Regions from separate parts of the Shinella sp. JR1-6 genome, predicted to be linked through region 3. Evidence: predicted binding sites of a transcription regulator. Region 3 holds the regulator's gene; each other region holds the start of a gene.
What was found. Region 3 encodes PhoB, which activates phosphate uptake and scavenging genes when phosphate is short. Its sites were predicted from a motif close to TGTCATNNANCTGTCAT; they were not measured.

Region 1 (9,646 bases), on a different contig from region 3:
TGTAGGTTGCGAGGTCTGCCGTGCTCATTCTGCGGCCTCCGGAAGATCGATGTTTTGCGCGGTCTCGTATTCGCGCCGCATGCGGCGAACGAGATCGAGTTCGGCCTGGAAATCCACGTAATGCGGGAGTTTCAGGTGCTCGACGAAGCCGGTCGCCTGCACGTTGTCGGAATGGGAGATGACGAATTCCTCGTCCTGCGCCGGCGCGACGATGTCCTCGCCGAATTCCTCCGCGCGCAGCGCCCGGTCGACCAGCGACATGGCCATAGCCTTGCGCTCGCTCTGGCCGAAGACGAGGCCATAGCCGCGGGTGAACTGCGGCGGGTTCTTCGCCGATCCCTTGAACTGGGCGATCATCTGGCACTCCGTCACCTGGATGCGGCCGAGCGAGACGGCAAAGCCGAGTTCAGGCATGTCCAGCTCCACCTCGACCTCGCCGATGCGCACCTCGCCGACAAAGGGATGGGTGCGGGCATAGCCGCGCTGCGTGGAATAGCCGAGCGCCAGCAAAAAGCCCTCGTCGCCGCGGGCGAGCGCCTGCAATCGCAGGTCCCGCGCCATCGGGAATTCCAGCGGCTCGCGCGTCAGGTCGCCAGCGACATGACCGTCCGGCAGGCTGCCGTCATCCTCGACAAGGCCCTCGCCGGCGAGAATGTCGGAAACGCGCATGACCGGCTCGCCGGCCTCCTCGCGCTCCAGCGGCACATCCACCGCTTCGTCGTTCAGCAGCGACGGGTCGAGCAGGCGGTGCGTATAGTCGAAGGTCGGCCCGAGAAGCTGGCCGCCCGGCAGGTCCTTGTAGGTCGCCGAGACGCGGCGCTCGACGCACATGTCGCCCGTCTCGACCGGCTTCGAATAGCCGAAGCGCGGCAAAGTCGTGCGGTAGGCGCGCAGGATGAAGATCGCCTCGATCATGTCGCCCCGGGCCTGCCGGACGGCAAGCGCCGCAAGCGCGCGGTCGTAGAGCGAGGCTTCCGCCATCACGCGGTCGACGGCGAGGCCGAGCTGGGCGACGATCTGCTCGATGCCGATGGCCGGCAGCGAACGGTCGCCACGGCGGCGGTCGGCAAGAAGGCGGTGGGCGTTGGAGATGGCGGCTTCGCCACCCTTGACGGCAACATACATGGTCTTATGCCTCCTTCACGCTGACGACGGTGGTGCGCGGCAGGCAGAGGATTTTCGTGCCGGCAATGAGGATCAGGTCGACCCCGCGCGGAAACTTTTGGCGGTTTTCCGACCAGAAATGCGGGAACATGTCCGGCAGACCGACGGGGGCGATCTCTTCTTCCGTGCGGATGCCAGGCCCCTTCAGCGTCAACGGCCGGCCGCCCTCGAAGGCGTCGATCTCGACGACCAGCGTCGTCGAACGATCGGGGTATTCCTGCGTGCCCTGCGCGAAGAGGCAGAGGTTCGGCAGCATCGCGCCTTTCTCGATGAAGGCGAAGCGGGCGTCCTGGCGCTCCTCGGTGACGGTCGCGCCGGCATTGAAGGCGAGCCAGCCGAGCAGCGCGGAATTGGCGAGCGCCGGGGTCAGCCAGACAGCGGTGTCATGGTCGCACAGCGTCAGCGCGACCGCGCCGGCCGTCGCATTCAGCGGCGCGGGCGGCAGGACCGAGGCCGCGACATCGCCGATCGTGCCCGGGCGAGCCATGCAGTCCATCAGCGTGCGGAAAACGGCCTGGGCCTCGAACACCGGCTCCTCAAAACCGCCGGCAAAAGCGAGCGTATCCAATGTCATCAGTCCTCTCCGCGAACCATGGTGAAGAAATCGACGCGCGTGGCGGCCGTCTGGCGCGCCTTTTCGGCGTCCTCGCCGGCAATGCGCGCGGCGATGGTTTCGAGCAGCGCCGCCACCTCGGCCTGGTGGGCCGGCTGCTGGAAGAGCGCATCGAAGATCGCCGCAAGCCGCGCCTTGGCGCCGTCCGTGCCGAGCGCCTGGCCGTGGCCGACCGTGCCGTCCTGAAGGCGGATGCTGGCGCGGCTCACCGTCGCCTCGCCGAGATTGAACGGCGCACCGCCGCCGCCGATGCGGCCACGGATCATGACGAGGCCCGTTTCCGGCCCGCGCACCGGTTGAACGGCGGGCTGTTCCGCCAGCGCGTCAAAAGCCGCCTGCAACTCGGCCCGGCTCGCCTTCGCCAAGAGACCCATGGCCCTCTGCCGGCCGTCCCCCGCGCTTGCGGCAGATTTCTGAACTGATGTCATTGCCTTCCCTCCAAATGTCTATTAATCTAGACAACTGAACATCTAAGTCTCGTCTTAAAGGGCCGGGATGACAAGGGTGTGACAGAGGGTTTCGCGGGGGCGAAAATGGTGGAACGACAATCGGGCGTGGCGCTCTGGCGGCAAATCGCCGACCGCATGCGCCTTGCGATCAACAATGGCGATTTCGACGAAACCGGCATGATGCCGCCGGAAATCACGCTCGCCGCCCGCTTCGGCGTGAACCGCCACACGGTGCGCAGCGCCATGGCGGCACTGGCAGAGGAAGGCATCGTGCGCCCCATCCAGGGCATCGGCACGCGCATCGAGCGGCGCGACCGGCTGCGCTTCCCGATCTCCCGCCGTACCCGATTTTCGCAGGGTCTCGGAAATCAGACGCGCAATCTGGAAGGCCAGTTACTGGCGGCGGCGACGGAGCCAGCGACCGCCGCCGTTGCCGTGGCGCTCGGCCTTGCAGCCGGCGCGCCCTGCGTGCGGCTCGAAACCGTGAACAGCGCCGACAGGCGGCCCATCTCCTGCGGCACGCATTATTTCCCCGCGGACCGTTTCAGCGGGATCGACACCGTCTACGAAAGGACACGCTCCATCACCGCTGCGTTCCAGGAGCTAGGTGTGTCCGACTATGTGCGCCGCTCGACCGAAATATCCGCCATCCATGCCGAAGGCGACGACATCCGCCACCTGAAGCTCTCACCGGGGGCGATCATTCTTGTGGCGACGGCCGTCAACACCGATCTTGACGGCGTTCCGGTCCAGTTCTCCCGCACGCGTTTTGCCGCCGACCGCGTCAAGCTGACCGTGGAGCCGGAAACCGACGGAGTTACTTCCGGCAGCAGAGAATGAAACGGCGGTAAAGCAGTGTGCGCAGCCTGTTGCGCAGATCCGCCGTGCGCCGCTGCGCCCTCGCGATCGGGCCATGTGAGCCGATCTTGATATCGCGGAACCCCACCGCCGCCAGAAGCGGCTGGACGCGTTCAACGGTAAGCCCGTCGCCAAAGGGCAGCCGGCCCATGATATCGACATGGCGCGCGCTCATCGCGCCGTCATAGTGCGGATCGGCGCCGATGACCTTGTCGAGCAGGGCGATGGCCCGGCCCGCCAGCCTGCCGAGCCGGGTCGGTGCTGCCCAGTCGCCGTCGAAGAACAGAAGGATGCCGCCCGGCCTCAACATGCGGTGCCATTCGGAAAAAGCCTCGACCGGCGTCGTCAGCGTCCAGACCAGATGGCGGCAGACGATCGCGTCATAGCTCTCGTCCGACTCCATCGGGTTTTCCGCATCCGCGAGCAGGAAACGCACGCCCTTGGCACCGGCATGTTTCTTCCGTGCGACCTTCAGCATCGCCTCGGAAAAGTCGAGCGCCGTCACCTCATGGCCGAGGGAAAGCAGCAGACGTGTCACCTCACCTGTACCGCAAGCAAGCTCCAATACGCGGCGTGGCTCCGGACCGAGATTTTCGCGGATCGCCGCCGCCCAGGCCTCGAACTCCGGTCCTTCGGGAATGCGGTGGCCGAAGGCGAGATCGAAGGTCTCGGAGCGGCGCGACCAGTAGTCGCGAATGTCTTCCTTGAGATGACTGTTGCCGCGTGTGCCGTGCATCACTGCCCCTCGCCCGCATCGATACGGGCAAAGATGTCGTCGAAGCGCGGCCGGGCGCGGGCTGGCACTTCAACCGTGCGGATCGCCTCCGTCAGTTCCGCCTCGCCAACCTTCACCAGCATGACCATGCCCATGCCGAAATGCGGCGAGCATTTGATGCCGTAGAAACCGGGGGCATCAAAGGTGACCTCGATCTCCTCGTTGATCTTGCCCTTGAAGCCGGCATATCCCTGCGGAACCATGCCGTCGATGCTGGCGGCGTTGTGGCTCTTGTGGGTGGCGATGAACTTGACGCTGTCCCCCGGCTTGATTGCCAGGAAATCCGGTTCGAAAACCATGGAGCCCTTTTCGCCGCGATTGCGCATCTCAACCCGGAAGGTTTCAGCGGCGACGGGGGCGGCGTGGAGAAGTACGGCGATGGCCGCAGCCAGGAGGAAACGGGTTTTCATCTTGCCTTTGCAACGAGCTTGAGTTTGGCAGGCCGGGGCTCTGGCCGGCGATAGCGAATGAAGCAGCCGCCGGCGCTGTCGCGCTCGACATCCACGGTGACGCCGAAGACATCGTGCAGGCGCTGCGGCTCCAGCACCTTTGCAGGTGTACCGAGCACGACGATGCGGCCGCCCTGCATGACGGCGATGCGGTCGCAGAACATGGCCGCGTGATTGAGGTCGTGCAATGCCGCAACGACGGTCAGGTCCTGTTCGCGCACCAGCTGGAGCAGGCCGATCTGGTGGCCGATGTCGAGATGGTTGGTCGGCTCGTCGAGCAGGAGGATCGGCGCCTGCTGGGCGAGCGCGCGGGCGATGTGCAGCCGCTGCCGCTCGCCGCCGGAAAGCGTGTGCCACAGCCGGCCGGCAAAGTGCGCCATGTCGACCTCCTCCAGCGCCCTGTCGACGATGGCATCATCCGCCCGCGACCAGGGCGTCAGCGCGCCGAGATGCGGCGTGCGGCCGAGTTCGACCGCCTGGCGCGCAGTGATACGCTCGGTCGTCTCCGCCTGCTGCTCGACGAAGGCGATGCGGCGGGCTATGGCTTGCCGGCCGTGGGCCGAAAGCGGCGAGCCCTCAAGCGTTACCAGACCCGCCTGCGGCTTGCGGATGCCCGCCATCAACGCCATCAGGCTGGTCTTGCCCGAACCATTGGGTCCGATGATGCCGAGAAATTCGCCGGGACGCACGTCGAGCGAGACGTCGGTCAGGATGGTCGCGCCGCCGGCCGACCAGCAAAGACCTTTTGCCGAAAGGGTCACAGGGCCGATCTCCTTTGGCTGAGGATGAGCGCGAAGGCCGGCGCGCCGAACAGCGCGGTGATGACACCGATGGGCAGCACCTGGCCGGGAATGATGATCCGCGACAGCACGTCCGCGGCAATCATGAAGATCGCGCCGATCAGCGCCGAGGCCGGCAGCAGCAAACCGTGGCGGACACCGACGACCATGCGCGCGGCATGGGGAATGACGAGGCCGACGAAACCGATCGACCCGACGATGGAGACCATGACGGCGGTCATCAGTGCCGAGACGGCGATCAGCACGACATAGACCCGGCGCACCGGAATGCCGAGCGAGGCCGCCGATTCCGTGCCGAAGGTGAAGGCATCGAGCGCGCGCGCATGCCAGAGGCACACGACAAGCCCGAGAAGCGCAACCGGCAGCGCCAGCCAGACATCCGGCCAGCGCACGCCCGAGAGATTGCCGAGCAGCCAGAACATGATGCCGCGTGCCTGTTCCGCATTGGCCGCCTTGGTGACGATGAAGGAGGTCAGCGCATTGAAGAGCTGCGAACCGGCGACCCCTGCAAGGATGATCGCCCCCGTACCGCGGCCTGCGCGAACCGCCAGCGCGCTGACGAGACCGAAGGCGACGAGCGCCCCGATAAAGGCACCGATCGGCAGCGTCAGGATACCGGCGCCGATGCCGAGGATCGCCACCGCGACAGCGCCCGTGGAGGCACCGGCGGAAATGCCGAGAATGTAGGGATCGGCCAGCGCGTTGCGCAGCAGCGACTGCAGGATCACCCCGCAGATCGCGAGCGCCGATCCGCAGCAGGCCGCAACCACGGCGCGGCTCAGCCGGTAGTTCCAGACGATGCCCTCGTCTATCGGCTCGATGGCGTGCCCCGCCTGCCAGAGGCGGTTCGCCACGGTCTTTGCCACGACGTCGAGCGGAATAGCGGTCTCGCCCACCGCCGCGCCCACCCCGAGCGCGGCGACAAGCAGCACGAGCGCCGCAAGAGCGACACCCGTGCGCAGCAGGATGGGGCGATCAGCCGTCACTTCGCGAGGCCAGCCTTCTCGATGGCGTCGGCAAGCACCTCGATGCCCTCGATCGTGCGGATCGTCGGGTTCATCGCCTGGGCGTCCATATCGACGACATGGCCGTTCTTCACGGCCGGCATCAGGCTGGCGACGGGATCTTCCTTGAGGAACGTGTGCTTGACCGCGACGTCATCGGCAGGGAAGCGGCGGCGCTCCATCTTGCCGGCGACGATGATGCTCGGATCGGCCTTGGCAACGGTTTCCCAGCCGACCGTCGGCCATTCCTCGTCGCTCTCAATGACATTGCGGATGCCGAGCGCCGACATGATGTAGCCCGGCGCGCCGTTGCGCCCGGCGACATAGGGGTCGATGTCGAGTTCGGCGCTGGAGAACCAGAAGACGGCGGAAAGCTTGCCATCCGCCGAAGCGATCTTCTTGCGCGCCGCGTCTTCGCGCGCCTTGAGGTCGGCGATGACTTTCTCGCCCTGATCCTGCACATCAAAGATCTGCGCCAATTCGCTGATTTCCTTGTAGATCAGCTCCATCGTGAAGACCGTCTTGCGCACCCCGTCGCCGCCACCGGAATTGTCCTTACCGATGCAATCGGCCGGCGAGGTGTAGACCGGGATCTTCAGTTCATCGAACTGCTCTGGCGTCGCGACGATGCCCTCCGGACCGACATGCCACTGGAACTGCGCCGTCACAAGGTCGGGCTTCTTGGCGACGACGCTCTCGAAGCTCGGATCGTTGTCGGCAAGGCGCTCGACCTTGGCGTTGGCATCCTCGTAACCCGACAGCACCGGGCCGATCCAGACCGCCGTGCCGACCATGCGCTCGCCAACGCCGAGGAGATACAGGATTTCGGTCGAGCTCTGGCCGAGCGAGACAGCCCGTTCCGGCGCCTTCTCGAAGGTGACCTTGCGGCCGCAATTTTCCAGCGTCAGCGGATACTGCGTCGCGGCCGCCTGCGCGGCGCCCGCTGACAGGGCAAACACGGCGGCACCGGCCAGCGCGGAAACGAGGGATGCGGCGCGCACGGCCGCAGGCAGAATGGTCATGGGTTTCTCCCGAATGAATGAAAGCGTGCGGGCTCAGCCGACGCGCCGACAGGCGCGCGCCGATTGCGGTCGGGAGAAAACGATTGGAATTCCGCCGTTGCCGGCAGCCAGGGTCGTCATAGGGTCTCCTGTTCCGGGCATCCCCGCCCGTGACTTGGATTTTTCTCGACGACGGCAGGTCTCCTGGCTCACGGATATCTGCTGCCTGTCTGCCTTCCCGCGGAAAAACCGCAGTGGCATGACGCGAAAACGCGTCCGAGGACAGGCGGCAATCCGCCTACAGTTGCGGGGGCAGCCACGGAATGGGTCCCTGTTGGGTCGTCCGCACCGTGTTCCCTATTAATCCCCTGGGAGTCATCCCTCGGGAAACCGTCGATCCATCCTTAATCCGCCGCGCTCGGCAGCGTCAAGGCGCTCAGCTCTCGAAATCTCCGAAGATGTCCTGGAGGCGGGTAAGCGTATCGACGCGCTCGCTCACGGCTTCGCCCATGAGCACAATGATATTGCTGAGCATGAGGTCCATGACGGCGGTCATGGTGGCTGCGCCATCCCAGAGCGGCCCGTGCGAGCCCGGCACGACGAGGCAGATATCGGAAACATCCGGCCCCCAGGGGCAGAATTCGTCGGTTAGCAGCACGACCTTGACGCCGGCCCGCCGGGCCTCCAGCGCCAGCGGCCGGGCCTTGGCGGCAAAGCGGCGCACATCGTGCAGGAACAGCACCCTTCCCTCGACGGAACCATCGAGCAATTCCGCATAGGTGCCGTTGAGACCATCGACGAACTGCACGCGCGGGCGCGTATAGGAAAGCTGGCTGGCGAAATATTGCGCGATGCCGCGCACGTTCTGATAGGCGGCGACATAGACCTCGCTTGCGCCGATCAACGCGTCGATCGTCTGCTGCCATTCCGGTGCGCTGGTAATCGCATAGATCTGGCCGAGATTGTCGATCTGCTGCTGGATGAGGCCGGCGAGGAGCTTTCCCTCCTTGCGGTCCTGTTCCAGCGAAGCGACTTGGGCCTTGACTTCCCAGGCCGGATTGGAACCGCCGCGGCGCAGTTCGCTCTTCAACTCGTCGAGGCCGTCAAAGCCCATGCGGCGCAGATACCGGCCGATGGTCATCGGCGAGACCTGAAGCCGCTGGGCGATCGAGCGCGCGGTCTCGAAGGGGAGATCGGCGATGTTGCGCTCGATATAGTGGGCGATCAGCTTGTCGGATTTGGACCGCCTGAGATCGTCGGACTGAACGAGCTTCAGAATGCGTTTCGACACGTCGCCCTCTCCCAAAAATCCCGCCCGCCGAAAAGGCGGGCGGGGATCGCGCATGGTCACTGCGCCGTCTTCACCCGCGTCCAGACCCGGTCGAGCTGGCGGAGCGCCGGGCCCAGGTCCTCAAAAATCTGGAGACGCGCCATGGTCTCGGCGGGCGGATTGATCTCCTTGCTATTCTTGATCTTTTCCGGGGTCAATTGCCGCGCCGGCACGTTGGCCGTGCCGTTGGTCTGCTGCGAGACGTTGAGCGCGGCAATTTCCGGGCGGGTGTAGAATTGCAGGAATTTGATCGCGTTCTCCTTGTTCGGCGCGCTCTTCAGGACGCAGGCATCCTCCTGGTACATCGTCGCCCCCTCCTCGGGGATGACATAGCCAAGATCCTTCTCGTCGCCGAAGACATCGACCATCGCGCCGACGAAGAAGTGGCCGGCCGCGACGTCGCCGGATTGCACCATCGGCCGCGTGTCATAGGTGAAGGCCGCGACATAGGGCTTCATGGCGATGATCGTTTCCGCCGCCTGTTGCAATTCCGCCGGATCGGTGGAGTTGATCTTGTGGCCGTTCAGCATCAGGCCGACCGCCAGAACCTCGCGCATGTCGTCGAGCAGGTTGAATTTCAGCCCCTTGGCCTTCACCGTCTCGATCAGGTCCTTCCAGCCGGTGACGTCCTTGCCGAGGATCGTGCGGTTATAGAAGATGCCGACCGAGCCCCAAGCATAGGGCAGGCAATATTCACCCTTCGGATCGCTTTTCGCCCTCAGGAAGGCGGGATCGATGTTCTTGAAGCCCTCGAATGTGTTGATGTCGGTCTTTTCCAGAAGCTCCAGCTTGGCCATGATGTCGTGCATGTGCACGGAGGGGAAGACGATGTCGTAGCCCGTCGCGCCGCCCTGGATTTTCGCCAGCATCTCCTCGTTGGAGGAATAGGTCGAGAGGTTGACCTTGATCTGGGTCTCCTCCTCGAACTTCTTCAAAACCTCCGGATTGATGTATTCGCCCCAGTTGTAGATGTTGAGTTCGGCGGCGCTCGCCATACCGGCCGTCGCCGCGAGGGCGGCGAGCGAAAAGGCGGTGCGGCGCGTCCATTTGCCAAGGCCGAATGGGCCGCCGCGGTAAAATTTCGTCATCGAATGATCTCCTCTGATGGTTTGGCCCGTCACGGCCCCGGCGTTTTCCTTTGCGCCGGATGTTCCTGTCCCGGCTTCTTTCGGCCGTTGACTTGAATGGATAAATGGTATCCAA
Region 2 (9,646 bases), on a different contig from region 3:
GCGCAACATCTGCGCCCGCTCGGTGCCGACCGCCGGGGAAATGTCCTCGCAGATGACCACGAATTCCTCGCCGCCGAAACGAAACAGCCGGTCGCTGGTGCGCAGGGCCCGCTGCAGGCTGGCGGCGATATCCTTCAAAACGCCGTCGCCGGCAAGGTGCCCGAAGCGATCGTTGACGTCCTTGAAATGGTCGGCGTCGATGATCATCAGTGCCATCGGCTTTCCCTCGGCCAACATGGCCGACAGCATGCGCGGCGCCTCGAACTCCAGGCGGCTGCGATCGTAGACGCCGGTCAGCGCGTCGCGGCCGGAACGGTCGAGCAGGTCCTCGTAGCGCTCTCGGAAGGTGAGATCGGCAAAGATGTCCGAGATCGGACGCGGTGAAACGGGAATGGCGGAAATGCGCGAATAGTGCAGGTACACGGTGATCAGCACCGCATAGGCGCTCGCCGCCAGCATCTTGGCAATCCAGCCGCCCCAGAACACCTCGGTCGGCGCGCCGTTGAGGAAATGCAGCGCGGCGAAGAAGCCGATCTGGTCAAAGGTGAGCACCACGATGCCGGAGACGAAGAAGCGCAGGGCCGTGTTCTTCTTGAAGACCCGCCCGAGCCGCTCGTAGAGCAGGATGATCGCCAGCGAATCGAGATAGAGCAGCGTCGTGCCCCACAGCATCAGCCAGCCCATCTCGTCGATGAAGGCAAGGTCGGCGATGCGGCCGGGCACCACGCCGATGGTCTGGTGATGGCGCAGGAAGAAACTGAGGCCGACCGTCAGGAAATTGCCGGCGAGCAGGCCGTAGATCGGCGCGCGCACCACCGCCGCATCCTCCTTCACATAAAGAAGGAGAATCATCATCAGCTTGCCGGAAAACAGCACCGAAGAGCCCGGCGAAATGACGCCGAAGGGCAATTCGATGTAGAAGACCGCGGCCAGATAGGTTTCCAGGAAGTGCATGACGCCGAGCGCGGCGATGAACACGCCGATTCCCAGCTGATGGCGCAGGTGCAGAAGGCCCACCATGAAGACGAAATAGAACCCGGCCTCGATGAGAAGCAGAATCAGGTTTTCAATACCCATGGGCTGTCCGCAGCATCTTCGACTGCCCGGCAGCTAACCGCACCGAGAGAGTCGCAACAAGTTGTTTTCCCGCGGATACAGGCAATCGCGCCGGTTCTCCAGCGCCTTCGTGCAATTGTGTACGACTTTTCACAGGGGCGGACGAAAAATCCGCCTGGGTCCTCAGACCTGCCGGCTGTCGATGCCGTCGCCGAAGAGCGAGGCGCCATGCTGGTCGGCGATCTGCTTCGCCTTGCGGAAGGTCGAGGCGACCGTATCGTCCCGCGAGGAGAAGAGATCAGCGCGGATGAAGCTGCGGGTCAGGACCCGGTCGCCGTCCCGCTTCTCGATCCGGCCTGCCAGACGATACTGCCCGCCTTCCGGAATGGGAGCCGCAACGAGGGTGAGGTCGTTGTAAGCCTCGGTTTCCTCCGCGATTTTCGCGGGAGTTGCCGAGTCGCCGCCGCGACCGAAGAGTTTTGAAAAGAACGATGCCATGGCCGATTGCTAACACAGGCCGCGGCGCGCTCCAAGGGGAGAGCTGTGGATAGCATCACCCGCCGCCGCGACGTCCTCTTGATGGAAGACTGGCGCGGGCAGCAGGCAACGCGACCTAGATAACGAGATTGGCCAGGATCTCGTTTTCCGTGATGTCCTGGTAGCGCAGGCCCGCCCCGTCGAAGGCCTTTTTCAAGGCAGCGAAATTCTCCGGCGCCTTGGTCTCGATGCCGATGAGGATCGAGCCGAAGTTGCGGGCGGATTTCTTGAGATATTCGAAGCGGGCGATGTCGTCGTCCGGGCCGAGCAGGTTGAGGACGTCGCGCAGCGCGCCGGGACGCTGGGCAAGGCGCAGGATGAAATACTTCTTCAGTCCCGCATGCCGCATCGCGCGCTCCTTGACATCGGGCAGGCGCTCGAAATCGAAATTGCCGCCGGAAACCACGGCAACGACCGTCTTGCCTTCCAGCGCCTCGCGGCCAAGCGCATCGAGCGCCGTCAGCGACAGCGCGCCGGCCGGCTCCAGCACCACGCCCTCGACATTCAGCATGTCGATCATCGTCACGCAGATCGCATTTTCCGACAGCAGCATCACCTGGTCGGCTGAGAAGCGGCTCAGCGCAGCGAAATTCAGCGCCCCGATCTGGCCGACCGCGGCACCGTCGACAAAGTTGTCGACCTGGTCGAGCGTCACCACCGCGCCGCTTTCGAGGCTGCGCCGGAGGCTCGGCGCACCCGCCGGCTCGCAGAAGATGAAACTCGACGGGCCGATCCGGCCGTCAAGGTAACCCGTTATGCCGGAGGCGAGACCGCCGCCGCCGACCGGCAACACGACGAGGTCCGGAAGCTTGCCATCCGGCAGCTGGGCGACGAATTCCGCCGCGACCGTCGCCTGTCCCTCGATGATGTCGGCATGGTCGAACGGCGGCACCATCAGCGCGCCGGTCGCCTCGGCATGCGCGCGGGCCGCCGTGTAGCACTGGTCGAAGAAGTCGCCGACGAGCTTGATCGTGACGAAGTCGCCGCCAAACATGCGCGTCTTGTCGATCTTCTGCTGCGGCGTCGTCACCGGCATGAAAACCACGCCCGGCACGCCGAAATGGCGGCAGACGAAGGCAAAGCCCTGCGCGTGGTTGCCGGCCGAGGCGCAGACGAAGCTGCGGGCACCGGAAGCATCGGCGAGCACCTTGCGGAAGAAGTTGAAGGCCCCGCGGATCTTGTAGGAGCGCACCGGCGAAAGGTCTTCGCGCTTGAGATAGATGTCCGCACCGTAGCGGGCGGAAAGATGTTCGTTCAGTTGAAGCGGCGTTTCGGGAAAGAGGCCGCGCAGGGCCTCCATGGCCGTGTCGACGTCGGGTGTCATGCTCTGGTCCGTGTTCGATAGATTGGGTTCAAAAAACTGCGTTTCTTGCCTTCGGAAAAGGACAGAGGCAGGCAAAGCCGATCATTCTTCAAACCTTTCCGATGCCCCGCGGCCGCGAGAGCCGCGCGACAGAACCTGCCCGAACCGGAATGGCGCCGCGCCGGGGCGCCATCCTTGAGTTTGGACGATGCAAAGGCTATGGCATATCGACGCGACGGTTACCACCCGCCCTGGCCAGCATGGCCTCTTCGAGACCAGAACTTGAACGCCACCATCTTCCGATCAGCCATCAATATCGCAGCCATCAGCGGGATCTATCTTTCCGTCGCGATGCTGATCCCGGCCTTCATCGACGTCTATTACGGCCATCCCGATTCGGAGGTGTTCTTCCTCTCCGCCTTCATGACCGGCGGCCTGTCGCTGGCAACGGCCGCGGCCACCCGGTCCGGCCCGCCGCCCTTCAACAAGCGCATGGGCTTTCTCGTCGTCAACATGCTCTGGCTGTCCGGCAGCATCATCGGCGCCATTCCGCTCTGGCTCTCCTCGCTGAACCTCACCTTCGCGCAGGCCTTCTTCGAGTCGGTCTCGGCGATCAGCACGACCGGCTCCACCGTCATTACCGGCCTCGACAACGCGCCGCCGGGCGTTCTGATGTGGCGCTCGCTGCTGCACTGGCTCGGCGGTGTCGGCATCCTGGCGCTCGGCCTGTTCATCATGCCCTATCTGCGCGTCGGCGGCATGTCCTTCTTCAAGCTGGAATCCTCGGATACGGCGGACAAGCCCTTCGCCCGAATCGCAAGCTACACCCGCGCCTTCCTCGCCCTCTATGTCGGCATCACCCTGCTCTGTGCCGTCGTCTATGCCGCACTCGGCATGAACCGGTTCGATGCACTGAACCATGCCATGTCGACGGTGGCGACCGGCGGGCTTTCGACGCATGACGCCTCCTTCGGCTACTACAAGAGCCTGCCGCTGCTGTGGGCAGCGACCTTCTTCATGACGCTGTCCAGCCTGCCCTTCTCCGTTTTGATCCTCTTCGTCGTGCGCGGGCGGCTCGATGCATGGCGCGACCCGCAGATCCGCGTCTTCCTTGGCTATCTCGTGCTCTTCTCCATTGCGGCGAGCGTGTTCCAGCGGCTCGAAAACGGTGTCAGTTTCCACGAGGCGCTCGCCCATTCCTTCTTCACCGTTGCCTCCATCCTGTCGACGACAGGCTTTTCGAGCGACGACTATACGCAATGGGGCCACTTCATCGTGGCGCTCGCCTTCGTCGCAACCTTCATGGGCGGCTGTTCGGGCTCGACCTCCGGGGGGCTGAAGGCCTACCGTCTGATCATCCTCTTCAACTTCATCCGCACCGGCCTCTACCGCCTGATCTATCCGGACGGCATCCACGCCGTGCGCTACGGATCGATGACCGTCGATGCCGATTTCCAGCGCAGCGTCTTCCTGTTCTTCATCACCTATGTCGCGATCTCGGCCGTCGGCGCGATCCTGCTCGCCCTGATGGGCTACGACGTGCTGACGGCGATCTCGGCGGCCGCGACCTCGCTGTCGAATGTCGGTCCGGGCGTGACGCAGGCGATCGGGCCGGCCGGCACCTTCGCCGGGTTCCATGATGCGGCGCTCTACGTGCTCTCCCTGCTGATGCTGCTCGGCCGCCTCGAAATCCTGACCGTGCTGGTCATCCTCACCCCGCTCTTCTGGAAGAGCTGATTGCGGACGAGCCGCGCGGCGTTCTTGACTGTTGCCATGCTTCTTCGCATCCTGCCGCCAACCGCCCGGAGGAAGACGGAATGTTCGTGTCGAAGTCCCTGTTGCGCATGACCTTTGTCGCCGCGCTCGCGCCCACGCTCGCCCTTGCCGGCCCCCTCGCGGATGCGGCCAGGAAGGCCGAGGAGCAGGCGGCTGCCGGCGACACGGTCGGTGCGCACAATACGATCCGCGATGCCTTCGGCGCCTTTGCCGCCACGCTGCCCTTTTCGATCGGCAAAGCCGTCTTCGTTTCGACCGCCCCGGAAGGCTACGGCATGTATGCTGTTCGGCCGGAGGCGAGCTTCAAGGTCGGCGAGGCGCTGATCTCCTATGTCGAGCCGGTCGGCCTCACCTGGCGGCCGGCCGACGGGGGCCTGCTCGAATCGCACTTCACCGTCGACCTGGAGCTGCTCGACCCGAAGGGTACGGTGCTTGCCGAGCAGAAGGCCTTCGGCTCCTTCGACTTCAAGGGCAGCGTGCGCAACCAGGAGGTCTTCGCCAAGCTGACGCTCAATCTCAGCGGCCCGCCGGTGGGCGACTATGTGCTGCGCTACCGCTTCCGCGATGCTGCAAGCGGTGCCGTGGCGATCAGCGAGCAGCCGTTCAAGATCGTTCCCTGACCGACTTTTCCACAGGCACGCAGAGAATTGTGACAAGCCGGAATCCGCGCTTTCCAGCGGGTTGGCGGTCAATTATGACAGCGGCATGACAACCCCAGCCACGTAAGGGGCACCCATGCTTTCGCTGTTTCGCAAACTCATGCCGCGCGAGGACCGTTTCTTCGACCTCTTCGAGCAGCATTCCCGCACCGTCGTCGGCGCTGCCGAAGCCCTCCAGTTGCTCCTGGCCGGCGGGCCGGACATGGAAAAACACTGCAACCGCATCGTCGAACTGGAAGACAAGGCCGACGACATCACGCGCGAAGTGCTGCTTGCCGTGCGCCGCAGCTTCATCACGCCGTTCGACCGCGGCGACATCAAGGACCTGATCCAGTCGATGGACGACGCCATCGACATGATGCACAAGACGGTCAAGACCATCCGCCTCTACGAGCAGACGAGCTTCCAGCCCGGCATGCAGGAAATGGGCGAAGCCGTCGTCAAGGCTGCCCATCTCGTCGCCGAGGCCATTCCGCTGCTCGACAAGGTGGGCGTGCATGCCGGCCGCCTCAGCGCGATCGCCGAGGAAGTCACCCGCGTCGAGGGCCGCTCGGACGAGTTGCACGACCAGGGGCTGAAAGACCTCTTCAAGCAATACGGCAAGACCGATCCGATGGCCTATATCATCGGCAGCGAGATCTACGGCGAGCTCGAAAAGGTCGTCGACCGCTTCGAGGACGTCGCCAATGAAATCAGCGGTATCGTGATCGAGAACGTCTGATGGACGCCACCCTCGCCTTCCCGCTGCTCGTCGGCCTCGTCGGCATCGCGCTGCTGTTCGACTTCCTGAACGGCCTGCACGATGCGGCGAATTCCATCGCCACGATCGTCTCGACGCGCGTGCTGCGTCCGCAATATGCCGTCATGTGGGCGGCCTTCTTCAACTTCATCGCCTTCCTGTTCTTCGGCCTGCATGTCGCCGAAACGCTGGGCAAGGGCATCATCGATCCCGGCATCGTCAGCCCGCTCGTCATCTTCGCGGCGCTGATGGGCGCGATCATCTGGAACGTTGTCACCTGGATCTTCGGCATCCCCTCCTCCTCCTCGCACGCCCTCATCGGGGGCCTGGTGGGCGCGGGTCTTGCCAAGACCGGCTTCGACGCCGTCGTGTGGAGCGGCCTCATCAAGACGGCGAGCGCCATCTTCCTGTCGCCCGCCATCGGCTTCCTCCTCGCCCTCATCCTCGTGCTCGCGGTCTCCTGGCTCTTCGTGCGCCAGACGCCGTTCGCCGTCGACCGTACCTTCCGCGTCATGCAGTTCATCTCGGCCTCGCTCTATTCGCTCGGCCATGGCGGCAACGACGCGCAGAAGACCATGGGCATCATCGCCGTGCTGCTCTTCTCGCAGGGGTATCTCGGCAGCGAGTTCCATGTGCCTTTCTGGGTGGTCATCACCTGCCAGGCGGCCATGGCGCTCGGCACGCTGATGGGCGGCTGGCGCATCGTGCACACGATGGGCTCCAAGATCACTCGCCTCAACCCGATGCAGGGTTTCTGCGCGGAAACCGGTGGCGCGATCACCCTTTTCGCCGCCACCTGGCTCGGCATCCCGGTCTCGACGACACACACGATCACCGGCGCGATCATCGGTGTCGGCGCCGCCCGCCGCGTCACCGCGGTGCGCTGGGGCATTGCCGGCAACATCGTCATCGCCTGGATCGTCACACTCCCGTCGGCCGCCGCGATCTCCGCCCTCTTCTACCTCACGATCAATGCGATCACCGGCTGAGGCCGCTCCAAACGAAAACGGCGGAAGCGTTGCCGCTTCCGCCGTTCCTGTTCCTGCCGTTTCAAATCCGGATCAGAAGAGATCCGGTGCGTGCTTGAGCGCATGGACCGGCTGCCCGAAGTCGGACGCCGTAAAATCGAAATCGTCGGAACCCGACGTCGCCGAAGCGGCGTCGATGGCAAAGGGCCGGGCGGCAAAACCCGCATCGGCGTGATCGTTGCCGGCTGCCGCCGCCTTCTTGAACACGAAGGCATCGCCGCCCCCGTGATCCTCGTCCGCCGGCTCGCCAGCCTTCTTCACGCCGGTGAACTTGAGCTGGAGCTTGGCGAAGAGCTCGGCGGTCTTGGCCGATTCGAAGAAGTACTTGTCGCTCTTGTCGTAGTAATCGCCATAGGACTTGAGGTTCAGCTTGGCCGTGCCGATCACGTCGCCGTCGCCGTCTACCGCCTTGAACGTCACCACGTCGCCGGAAACCTTCGTCGAGGTGATGGTCATCTTCTCGGTGCCGAGTGCATAGACCAGCTTGAACTTGCTGAAATCCCCATCCTTCTCGAGGTTGAGGCTGTAGTTCATCTTGGTGTTGAAGCTGTCGGTATAGGTGCCCTTGATGGTGAAGCCGGCCTTCGTCTGCGCAGTGGAGTAGGCCAGCGTGCTGCTGTAGCCTTCGCCCTGCACCTTCACCGAAAGGCTCGTCGTCGTCTTGCCGATCTTCATCAGGATATCGGTCGTGCTGTCGCCGAAGCTGCTGTCAATCTCGACGGTCGCCTTCAGCGTCGTGGACGTCAGGCTGTACTTGGTCAGCTTGACGGTGAAATCACCGATGCCGTTCAGCGAACCGTAGGTCTTCTGCAGATAGGCCTTCGTCAGATATTTTGGAAATTTCATTTACGCCCCCAATGTGCCCCGCGTTGAAACATTGGACGCTAAAAAAGCGAAAGTTTTTCTACAAGGCAAGAGATCGCCCCTAGATTGCGTCTCGCGGGCGTGACTGGAAACGACGATGTGTTGCAGGGCCGGCACATTCCCGGCAAGGATCCATGGAAAAGTATTCTCCGGAACCGTCACATCCGGCAGCACTTCGCCCCGTTTGGCCACCCTCTGTACTACGCGCGAATCACATAAATCTACGACTAAGGACAAATCTGGGATGAAATGACTGGTGCGGGCGGCGGGGATCGAACCCGCACAGCCAAGGCCGAGGGATTTTAAGTCCCTTGCGTCTACCAGTTTCGCCACGCCCGCTTGGCCTGCTTTTCGGGGAGTACGACCGCTTCGTCAATAGGTGCGGCCACCTCGCGGAACAAAAAGGGCGCGGACCTGATGTGGGCCGCACCCTTCTTCATCGGTGATGTTTCAGGAGAACATCAGGCCGAGAGTTTTGCCGCGATCTTGGCGACATGGGCGCCCTGGAAGCGGGCGGCGTCCAGTTCGATTTCCGAAGGCTGGCGCGAGCCGTCGCCGTCGGTGATCGTCGAGGAACCGTAAGGCGAGCCGCCCTTGACGGCTTCCACGCCCATCTGGCCTTGGAAAGCGTAAGGCAGGCCGGCGACGACAAGGCCGTGATGCAGCAGTGTCGGGATGAAGCCGAGGATGGTCGATTCCTGGCCGCCGTGCTGCGTGGCCGAGGAGGTGAAGACCGAGCCGACCTTGCCGACGAGCTTGCCCTGCGCCCAGAGGCCGCCGGTCTGATCCCAGAAATTGCGCATCTGCGAGGCGACCGTGCCGAAGCGCGTGCCGGCTCCGACGATGATCGCGTCATAGTCGGCAAGTTCCGCCACCGTGGCGATCTCGGCCTTCTGGTCGAGCTTGAAATGCGAAGCCTTCGCCACGTCTTCCGGCACCAGTTCCGGAACGCGCTTGACGGTCACCTCGGCACCGGCCGATTTCGCACCTTCCGCGACCGCATAGGCCATGGCTTCGATATGGCCGTAGGCCGAGTAGTAGAGAACCAGTACTTTTGCCATCGTCGTCTCCTGTTTCGATGATGCCTTTCCGCTTGATCGCGGCGTCGCGTTGGATGTAGCACTTCGGAGTGGCAATGCCCCAGCGGTTGCCCGGTCGACAGACTGTTCACCCACCATTGACAATGCCGCGCCTTCGGTCGGCATTTCTGTCCGAACTACAGAGAGCGCCCATGAGTTCCCGTCCCATCGCCACCGCCGCCATGCTCGCCATCGGCGACGAACTGCTCTCCGGGCGCACCAAGGACAAGAATATCGGCCAGCTCGCCGACATACTCTTCCTCGCCGGCATCGACCTGAAGGAGGTGCGCATCGTCGGCGACGACGAGGACGCGATCGTCGAGGCGCTGAATGCGCTGCGCGCCCGCTATACCTATGTCTTCACGTCCGGCGGCATCGGCCCGACCCATGACGACATCACGGCGGACGCCATTTCCAAGGCCTTCGGCGTGCCCTGCCTGCACGACCCGCTCGCCATGCAGCTGCTCGGCGCCATGTACGAGCGCCGCGGCGTCGAGTTCAACGCGGCGCGCCAGCGCATGGCGCGCATGCCGGAAGGCGCTGTCCATATCGAGAATGCCGTCTCGACGGCGCCGGGCTTCCACATCGGCAATGTCTATGTCATG
Region 3 (9,646 bases):
CCTAGATCGTGCCGCTGGCGGCATTTTTCAAGATGAGCGTCAGACGACGCCGAAGCACCAGGCGAGGATCGACTTCTGCGCATGGAGGCGGTTTTCCGCCTCGTCGAAGACCACGGACTGCGGGCCGTCGATCACCTCGTCGGTCACCTCTTCGCCGCGATGGGCGGGCAGGCAGTGCATGAAGAGCGCATCCTTGCCGGCGCGCTCCATCAGCTGCTTGTTGACCTGGTAGGGCTGGAAGATGTTGTGGCCACGGGCGCGATGCTCCTGGTTCATCGACACCCAGCAGTCGGTGACGACGAGATCGACACCGTCGACGATCGCCTCGGGATCATGGCCGAGCAGGATGTCGCCGCCATTGTCGCGCGCCCAGTTCAGGATCTTGTCGTCCGGCTCGGAGCCCATCGGCACGGCCATCTTCATCTTGTAGCCGAAGCGGGCGGAACCCTCGACAAAGGAATGCAGCACATTGTTGCCGTCGCCCGTCCAGGCGAAGGTCTTGCCCTTGGTGGAGCCGCGATGCTCCTCGAAGGTCATGAGGTCGGCCATGATCTGGCAGGGATGCGTCATGTCCGTCAGCGCGTTGATGACGGGTACCGTGGCGTGTTCGGCAAGCTCCAGCATGCGTGCATGGTCCGTCGTGCGGATCATGATGGCATCGACATAGCGCGACAGGACCTTCGCCGTGTCGCCGATCGTCTCGGCGCGGCCAAGCTGCATTTCCGTACCCGACAAGAACAGCGTCTCGCCGCCGAGCTGACGCATGCCGACGTCGAAGGAGACGCGGGTTCGCGTGGAGGGCTTCTCGAAGATCATCGCAAGCATCTTGCCGGCAAGCGGCTTGGCTTCCGTGCCAGCCTTGCTGGCAGCCTTGCGCGTGTGCGCATCGTCCATGATGACGCGAAGATCGCTTTCCGAAACGGCGGAAAGATCGAGAAAATGCTTGGCCATGATATGTCCTGTCTGTCCCGGGATCCTTTTGTGGCTGCAGCGCCCCTGGCGCGCCATCACGACGCACGGCGCTGCAGGCCTATGCGGCCTTGGCAGCCGTGAGTTTTTCCGCAGCGCGCTCGATGCGGGCAAGCCCCTCGCGCGCTTCCTCCGCGGTCACGGTCAACGGCGGCAGCAGCCGCAGCACATTGTCGCCGGCCGGCACGGCAAGCAGGTTTTCCGCCCGCACGCCCTTCAGGAGATCGGCGACCGGGATTTTTGCCTTGATGCCGAGCATCAGTCCCTCGCCGCGGACATCCTCGATGACATCGGGGAAGCGATCCTTCAGCGCGGCCAGCCCCTGGCGGAAGACGAGCGCGACATCACGCACATGCTCGAGGAAGCCGTCTTCCAGCACCACGTCCAACACGGCGTTGCCGACGGCCATGGCAAGCGGGTTGCCGCCATAGGTAGAGCCGTGCGTACCGGCAACCATGCCGGCCGCCGCCTCGTTCGTGGCAAGGCAGGCACCGAGCGGGAAACCGCCGCCGATACCCTTGGCAATCGCCATGATGTCAGGCGCGACCCCTGCCCATTCGTGAGCGAAGAGCCGCCCCGTGCGACCGACGCCGGTCTGCACCTCATCGAGGATGAGCAGCAGGCCGTATTCGTCACAGAGCTGGCGCAGCTCCTGCATGAACTCCTTCGACACCGGGCGCAGCCCGCCCTCGCCCTGCACCGGCTCGATCAGGATACCGGCCGTTTCCTCGGTGATCGCGTCCTTGACGGCCGTGATGTCGCCGAAGGGGACCTTGAGAAAGCCCGGCGCCTTGGGGCCGAAGCCCTCGATGTATTTTTCCTGACCGCCGGCGGCGATCGTCGCGATCGTGCGCCCGTGGAAGGCACCCTCGAAGGTGATGATGTGGTACTTGCCGGGATGGCCCTTGGCAAAATGGTAGCGCCGGGCGGTCTTGATCGCACATTCCAGCGCCTCTGCACCTGAATTGGTGAAGAACACCTTGTCGGCGAACGTGGCCTGCGTCAGCCGGCTGCCGAGGCTTTCCTGGCCCGGAACCTCATAGAGGTTCGACAGGTGCCAGACCTTGTCGGCCTGCTCCTTCAGCGCGGCGACGAGATGAGGATGCGCATGGCCGAGCGAGTTGACGGCAACACCGGCGGCAAAATCGAGATATCGCTCGCCATCTTCGGTGGTCAGCCACACGCCCTCCCCGCGCGTGAACCGGAGCGGCGCACGCATGTAGGTTTCATAGAGCGGCGCGACATCGGCCATGCGTGGATCCTCCGAAAAGAGATGCGGAAAAACAGAAATGCAGCTTGACTTTTCCAAGCCTCAGAAAAACCAAAAGCCGCCTTTCGGCGGCATGCCGCACTATCAGCATTTCATATTGGGATGTCAACAAAATCGCACCCGAAATGGCGCTGAACATCCCGCAAGGTGAGGATTCGCGACGCGCATGGAAGGTGTCTCTATCGAGTCACACCCGACCAGCAAGTTGGGGAAAACTCCGAAATCGATTCGCCCGGATTCCGGCGACTCTTGTCACAGAGTCCACCGGTCTCTAGGTTAAAGACCAATTACTAGACTGCATGCGGCGGAACTAGTCAGCAAGAGAGTTAGGGCGTTCAGGTTCCGGACCCGTCCGGAGCACGACGAGGGATTCCCGCATCCTGAACGCCGAGCGGAGACAAAAACATGAACTGGACAGACGAGCGCGTCGAGAAACTCAAGAAGCTCTGGAGCGAGGGCCTGAGCGCGAGCCAGATCGCGGCGCAGCTCGGCGGCGTCAGCCGCAATGCCGTCATCGGCAAGGTGCACCGGCTGAATCTGCCCGGCCGCGCCAAGGCCGGCGGCACCCAGACCGCGACACGCGCCAAGCGTCCGGCTCCGGCGACGCCGCGTCCGTCGAACTTCGCTGCCCGTCCCGTCGCCGCCCGTCCGGTCGCCCGTCCGGCCGGCAACGCCATTGTCAAGGAAGAGATCGACGCCGATTTCGAAATGCAGGCCGAGACCCTTCCGGTTCCGGCCAACCGCAACAACGTGGTCGTGCCGATGTCGCGTCGTCTCGAGCTGACCCAGCTCACCGAGCGCACCTGCAAGTGGCCGATCGGAGACCCGCTCAACGACGACTTCCACTTCTGCGGCAACGAGTCCCCCGACAATTCGCCCTACTGCACCTACCACCAGCGCCTCGCCTACCAGCCCTCGGCCGAGCGCCGCCGGATGCGATAACATCTACCACGGCAGAAAATGCGATGCGGACCCGAAAGGGTCCGTTTTCGTTTGAGATGGTGGTGCCTCTACTATTCCCCCAAAACGCAAACAGGCCCCTGAGGGCCCATTTCCGTCCTTGGGAGGAATTCCGCTCGCTCAGGTTTCCAGCGAATAGCCGGCGCCGCGGACCGTGCGGATGACGTCCTGCATGTTGGCGAAGTTGAGCGCCTTCCGCAGACGCCCGACATGCACGTCGACGGTGCGCTCGTCGACATAAATGTCATGGCCCCAGACCCCGTCGAGAAGCTGCGAGCGTGAGAAGACGCGGCCGGGCGAGGTCATCAGGAACTCCAGAAGGCGGAACTCCGTCGGGCCAAGGCGGACCTCGCGGGTGCGACGATGGACGCGGTGCGTCTCGCGGTCGAGCTCGATGTCGCCGCAGCGCAGCACCGTCGAGACAACCTCGGGCTTGGCACGGCGCAGCATCGCCCGCACGCGGGCAACCAGTTCCGGCGTCGAGAAGGGCTTGACGACATAGTCGTCCGCACCGGTGGCAAGCCCGCGCACGCGCTCGCTCTCCTCGCCGCGCGCCGTCAGCATGATGATCGGCAGGCGTTCGGTTTCCGGGCGCTGGCGCAGGCGTCGGCACAGCTCGATGCCGGAAACGCCCGGGAGCATCCAGTCGAGGATGAGGAGATCCGGCATGCGCTCCTGCAAGCGCATCTCGGCCTCGTCACCGTTCAGGATCGTATCGACCTCGAAACCTTCCGCTTCCAGATTGTAACGGAGGAGAACACTCAGGGCCTCCTCGTCTTCCACGACGGCAATTCTGGGCACCATGGAGTTGAACCTTGCTCTTTACTCGGACGCGTCGGCGACATCGGCCGCGACGACGGAGGTCGAGGTATCGTCCTTCGGACGCTCACCTTCCGGCTGCGAGCCTGTTGCCATGTAGTAGATGGTTTCGGCGATGTTGGTCGCGTGGTCGCCGATGCGCTCGATGTTCTTGGCGCAGAACAGGAGATGCGTGCAGGGTGTGATGTTGCGCGGGTCTTCCATCATGTAGGTCAGGAGTTCGCGGAACAGCGAGGTATAGATCGCATCGATCTCGTCGTCGCGCTCGCGGATCGCCTTGGCCTTCTCGATCGAGCGGGTGGCATAGACGTCGAGCACTTCCTTGAGCTGCATCAGCGCGAGCTCGGCGAGATGCTCCAGGCCGCGGGCGAGCTTGCGGGGCATGCCCGAGCTCTGGACGGCGATGACGCGCTTGGCGGTGTTCTTTCCGAGATCGCCGACGCGCTCCAGTTCGGCCGCGATACGGATCGCGCCCATGATTTCGCGCAGGTCCGCCGCCATCGGCTGGCGCTTGGCGATGGTGACGATCGCCTTGTCGTTGATCTGGCGCTCTGCCGTATCGAGGATGACGTCCTCGGAGATCACCTTCTGGGCCAGCGCCGCGTCGGTCGTGACGAGGGCGCGGACGGAATCGGCGACCATCTGCTCGGCGGTGCCGCCCATTTCGGAGATGCGGCGGGAGAGGTATTTCAGTTCTTCGTCGTAGATGGAGACGATGTGGCTCGATGACATGGCTCAGTCCTTAATGCGCTCGGGTTCCAGGGATGCTCGGCGACGAAGGCGTCAGCCGAAGCGGCCCATGATGTAGTCCTGCGTGCGCTGGTCATCCGGGTTGGTGAACATCTTGTCGGTGTCGTTCTCCTCGACGAGGTTGCCGAGGTGGAACATGGCGGTGCGCTGCGAGACGCGGGCCGCCTGCTGCATCGAGTGCGTCACGATGACGATGGTGAAGTTCGCGCGCAGTTCATGGATCAGTTCCTCGACCTTGGCGGTCGCGATCGGGTCGAGCGCCGAGCAGGGCTCGTCCATGAGGATGACTTCCGGGCTGACGGCGACGGCGCGGGCGATGCACAGGCGCTGCTGCTGGCCGCCGGAAAGGCCCGTGCCGCCTTCATGCAGACGATCCTTCACCTCGTTCCACAGGCCGGCCTTCTGAAGGCTCTGCTCGACGATGGCGTCCATGTCGGCCTTCCCCTTGGCGAGACCGTGGATACGCGGGCCATAAGCGACATTCTCGTAGATCGACTTCGGGAACGGGTTCGGCTTCTGGAAGACCATGCCGACGCGGGCACGCAGCTCCACGACGTCGATGTTCGGATCGTAGATATCGTCCGTATCGAGCGTGATGCGGCCGGTGACGCGGCAACCGTCGATCGTGTCGTTCATGCGGTTCAGCGTGCGCAGGAAGGTCGACTTGCCGCAGCCCGACGGGCCGATAAGGGCGGTCACCGTGTTTTCGCGAACATTGAGGTTCACATCGTAGAGGGCGCGCTTCTCGCCGTAGTAGACCGAGACGTCCTTGCCGATCATCTTGTAGGAAATGTCGTTCATTTTCTTGTCCAGCGCTTTCTCGACTGCTGCTTCTGACATCATGTTCATATGACCGGTCCTTCTACCAGCGCCGTTCGAAACGGCGGCGCAACAGGATGGCGCCAACATTCATGAGGATGAGGAAGATGAGGAGCACGATGATGGCTCCGGAGGTGCGCTCGACGAAGGCGCGTTCCGCCTCGTTGGCCCACATGTAGATCTGCACCGGAAGCGCCGTCGCAGGGTCCATCGGCGTTGCCGGAACATCGGCGACGAAGGCGACCATGCCGATGAGAAGCAGCGGGGCGGTTTCACCGAGTGCGTGAGCAAGACCGATGATCGTGCCCGTCAGGATGCCGGGCATCGCGAGCGGCAGGACATGGTGGAACACGGTCTGCATCTTCGAGGCACCGAGGCCAAGCGCAGCCGAGCGGATCGATGGCGGCACGGCTTTCAGCGCGGCACGGGTCGCGATGATGATCGTCGGCAGCGTCATGAGGGTCAGCACCAGGCCGCCGACGAGGGCCGCCGAGCGCGGGAAGCCCGCGAAGTTGACGAAGACAGCAAGGCCGAGAAGACCGTAGACGATGGACGGTACGGCGGCGAGGTTGTTGATGTTCACCTCGATAAGGTCCGTGAACCGGTTCTTCGGAGCGAACTCCTCCAGATAGATCGAGGCAGCGACACCGATCGGCAGGGAGAGCACGAGCACGATCAGCATCATGTAGAGCGAGCCGATCGCTGCGACGCCAACGCCGGCAGCCTCCGGACGGCTCGATGCGCCATTGGTGAAGAGGCCGGTGTTGAAGTGCTTGGCGAGCGCGCCGCTTTCGGCGAGCGTGTTCATCCAGCCGACCTGCTTGTCGGAGACCTTGCGGTTCGTTTCCGGCACGGCGAGGTCGATCTGGCCCTTGAAGGCGGAGTCGAGGTCACCATGGGCAAGGAACGTCACGGTCTTCGTCGTGCCGATGATCGCGGGATCGGCGGTGACGAGATCGCGCAACTGCACGCGGACGCTGTCCGAAATCATACCGTTGACCGCCTTCAGGCCGGCCCGGTCCTTTTCGTCGACGCCCAGCACCTTGGCGAGCGCATTGCGGGCAACGATCGGGTAGTTCGCCGTAACCAGCTTCTGCGGGTTGGTGGCACGCTCGTTGTTCTTGTCGATGACCTGTTCGGAGAACTCGACCGGAATGGTGATCATCGTCTGCTGGAACGCGGTGTAGCCCTTGGAGACGACCGAAAACAGCAGGAGGAACAGGAAGAGCAGACCGAAGGCAATCGCAGCCATGCCGTAGAGGCGGAAGCGGCGTTCGGCGGCATAGCGGCGACCAAGGCCGATATCGCGGCGTTCGGGTTTGGCGGCAACGCCGAGGGCGGCCATCGAAGGGCTCGTGGAGACCTGGCTCATTCGTACTGCTCCCGGTATTTGCGCACGATGTAGAGGGCGTAGATGTTAAGGCAGAGCGTGATGACGAAGAGCGTGATGCCGAGCGCGAAGGCCACGAGCGTCTGAGGCGAGGTGAATTCGAGGTCGCCCGTCAGCTGGTTGACGATCTTGACCGTCACCGTCGTCATCGGTTCGAAGGGGTTGAGCTGCATGCGGGCGGCAACACCGGCGGCAAGCACCACGATCATGGTTTCGCCGACGGCACGCGAGGCGGTCATCAGCAGCGCGCCGACGATGCCCGGCAGGGCGGCCGGCAGGATGACGCGCTTGATGGTCTCCGACCACGTCGCGCCGAGGCCGAGCGAACCATCACGCAGGGCGCGCGGAACGGCGGTGATGATATCGTCCGACAGCGAGGAGACATAGGGGATCAGCATGATGCCCATGACGATGCCGGCGGTCAGCACGCTCTGCGCCTGGATGAAGTTGGCATAGTTGCCGGTGACGAGGCCGTTCAGCTGGGCGGAGATGTCGCGCAGGAACGGGCCGACCGTGATGAGGGCAAAGAAGCCGTACACGATGGTCGGGATGCCGGCGAGCACTTCGAGCAGCGGCTTGGCGATCGAACGGACCGTGCGCGAGGCGTATTCCGACATGTAGATGGCGGCGAAGAGACCGACCGGCACAGCGACGAGCATGGCGACGAAGCCGATGTAAAGCGTGCCGGCAAGCAGCGGGATCAGGCCGAACTGACCGGAGGAATCCGTGGCTCCGGCAGCAGCGAAACGCGGATCCCAGGTCGTACCGAAGAAGAATTCCCAGGCCGAAACCATGTTGAAGAAGCTGATCGCCTCCGTCGCCATCGAGGCAACGATGCCGACTGTCGTCAGGATCGCGATCGACGAAGCAACGATGAGGCCGACCAGCATGACGCCTTCGACGCGGTTGCGGGCGCGGAACTTCGGCGCGATCGCGCGGTAGGCGAAAGCGCCGCCGGCAAGTGCGGCAACCACGACCAGGATCGACAGGAAGGTGCTGCTTGCCGTCGTCATGCGGTTGAGATCGTCGGCAGCCGTCAGCATGTAGGGCGCAGGATCCGCGGCGAGCGGCACGCCCTTGCTGCCGAGCACCTGGCGGGCGGCGGCACCGTCCTTGAACAGCGCATCGCGCTCCTCGGCGGAGAGCAGCTTGAAGCCGCGGGCGATGGCACCGATCATGTTGTAGTTGAGGTTCTGCGTCGCCTGCGGCTCGGCCTTCACCTCATCGGGAAAGCCGGCGCGAACCGTCGAGCCGATATAGATCGGGCTCGCGATGATCCAGACCAGCAGGAGGGCGATGGCCGGAAGCATGGACCAGATGGCGACGAAGGAGCCGTAGTAACCCGGCCGGGAATGAAGATTGGAAAGCTTGCCGCCGGCAAGCGCGTTGGCGCGCCAGCTGCCAATAAGATAGCCCACCACGCCAATCACGGCGACGACGAGCAGAAGAAGGGAAATACTCATTGAGGAAATTCTCCCGGCGAGACCACCCGCCCCGACCTTTCGACAGACGCGGGCAAAACCGCCCGAAAGAGAGCGACCGGCGCAATCTCTCCTGAGAGAAACCGCGCCGGCCGAAGCCAATTACATGATCTTGCCGTCGACGAAGGCCTTGCGGATTTCTTCGCGCTCGGCATCCGGAGCGGCGACGAGGCCGTATTCAGCCAGCGGGGAGTCCGGGCCGATCATGTCGTCGCTCGTGAAGAACTCGACATATTCCTTCAGGCCCGGGATGACGCCGAGATGCGCCTTCTTGACGTAGAAGAACAACGGACGGGAAACCGGGTATTCGCCGGAAGCGATCGTCTCGGTCGACGGAACGATGCCGCTGACGGTGGCAACCTTCAGCTTGTCGGCGTTGTTTTCGTAGAAGGACAGGCCGAACACGCCGATACCGGACTTGTTGGCGGCGATACGGGCGAGCGTTTCCGTGTAGTCGCCGTCGATGTCGACAGCCAGACCGTCCTTGCGAACGGCGACGCACTTGGAATGCTGTTCCTTTTCATCGGCAACGGCAGCCTTGATGACGTCCTGGGCGCCCGAGTCCTTGCAGCCCTTGGCGAGGATCTTCTCTTCGAAGACTTCGCGGGTGCCGTGCTTTTCGCCCGGGATGTAGGCGGCGATTTCGGCGTCCGGCAGGTCCTTGTTGACTTCCGACCACTTCTTGTAGGGGTTGGCAACAAGCTTGCCGTCGACGACGACTTCGGCGGCGAGCGCCTGGTAGAGATCCTTCGGCTCGAGCTTCAGGTCGGCATTGCCGCTGTCGGTGGCGAAGACGATGCCGTCATAGCCGATCTTGACTTCCTGGATCTCGGTCACGCCGGCCGCCTTGCAGGCCTCAACTTCGCTGTCCTTGATCGGGCGCGAGGAGTTGGCGATGTCGATGGTGTTCGGGCCGACGCCCTTGCAGAATTCCTTCAGACCGCCCGAGGAGCCGCCGGATTCGACGATCGGGGTCTTGAAGTCGGGGAAGGTCTCGCCGAACGTCTCGGCGACAATCTTGGCATAGGGAAGAACGGTGGAGGAGCCGGCGATCTGGACCTGGTCGCGCGCAACGGCAACGCCTGCGAATGCGGCGGAGGCAACAAGCGCCGCAACAGTGAGCTTAAGAGATTTCATCTGGGTTCTCCCGAAGAGGACATGTGTGGTGCGCTGTTCTGCGCTCTCTGC

Region 1: the regulator PhoB is predicted to act here: its motif matches at 2,273-2,289, upstream of phnF (phosphonate metabolism transcriptional regulator PhnF).
Region 2: the regulator PhoB is predicted to act here: its motif matches at 5,367-5,383, upstream of EXZ48_RS27685 (DUF47 domain-containing protein).

What each region holds. Positions count from the first base shown of each region.
Region 1 is NZ_SHMI01000002.1:493,616-503,261, reverse strand. Features, by position in the region: gene EXZ48_RS04990 (alpha-D-ribose 1-methylphosphonate 5-phosphate C-P-lyase PhnJ) at 1-28, opposite strand, end outside; gene EXZ48_RS04985 (carbon-phosphorus lyase complex subunit PhnI) at 25-1,125, opposite strand; gene phnH (phosphonate C-P lyase system protein PhnH) at 1,130-1,738, opposite strand; gene phnG (phosphonate C-P lyase system protein PhnG) at 1,738-2,205, opposite strand; gene phnF (phosphonate metabolism transcriptional regulator PhnF) at 2,311-3,066, shown strand; gene EXZ48_RS04965 (class I SAM-dependent methyltransferase) at 3,044-3,820, opposite strand; gene EXZ48_RS04960 (pseudoazurin) at 3,820-4,269, opposite strand; gene EXZ48_RS04955 (ABC transporter ATP-binding protein) at 4,266-5,069, opposite strand; gene EXZ48_RS04950 (iron ABC transporter permease) at 5,066-6,094, opposite strand; gene EXZ48_RS04945 (ABC transporter substrate-binding protein) at 6,091-7,134, opposite strand; cobalamin riboswitch at 7,290-7,523, opposite strand; gene EXZ48_RS04940 (MurR/RpiR family transcriptional regulator) at 7,550-8,404, opposite strand; gene EXZ48_RS04935 (spermidine/putrescine ABC transporter substrate-binding protein) at 8,461-9,531, opposite strand.
Region 2 is NZ_SHMI01000024.1:50,227-59,872, forward strand. Features, by position in the region: gene EXZ48_RS27660 (GGDEF domain-containing protein) at 1-1,077, opposite strand, end outside; gene EXZ48_RS27665 (HlyU family transcriptional regulator) at 1,240-1,554, opposite strand; gene ilvA (threonine ammonia-lyase) at 1,670-2,917, opposite strand; gene EXZ48_RS27675 (TrkH family potassium uptake protein) at 3,179-4,633, shown strand; gene EXZ48_RS27680 (hypothetical protein) at 4,714-5,292, shown strand; gene EXZ48_RS27685 (DUF47 domain-containing protein) at 5,408-6,052, shown strand; gene EXZ48_RS27690 (inorganic phosphate transporter) at 6,052-7,059, shown strand; gene EXZ48_RS27695 (hypothetical protein) at 7,132-7,944, opposite strand; tRNA gene EXZ48_RS27700 (tRNA-Leu) at 8,217-8,301, opposite strand; gene wrbA (NAD(P)H:quinone oxidoreductase type IV) at 8,424-9,023, opposite strand; gene EXZ48_RS27710 (competence/damage-inducible protein A) at 9,194-9,646, shown strand, end outside.
Region 3 is NZ_SHMI01000006.1:294,481-304,126, forward strand. Features, by position in the region: gene argF (ornithine carbamoyltransferase) at 40-951, opposite strand; gene EXZ48_RS13710 (aspartate aminotransferase family protein) at 1,031-2,221, opposite strand; gene EXZ48_RS13715 (GcrA family cell cycle regulator) at 2,645-3,181, shown strand; gene phoB (phosphate regulon transcriptional regulator PhoB) at 3,320-4,003, opposite strand; gene phoU (phosphate signaling complex protein PhoU) at 4,022-4,750, opposite strand; gene pstB (phosphate ABC transporter ATP-binding protein PstB) at 4,802-5,617, opposite strand; gene pstA (phosphate ABC transporter permease PstA) at 5,631-6,959, opposite strand; gene pstC (phosphate ABC transporter permease subunit PstC) at 6,956-8,440, opposite strand; gene EXZ48_RS13745 (substrate-binding domain-containing protein) at 8,561-9,595, opposite strand.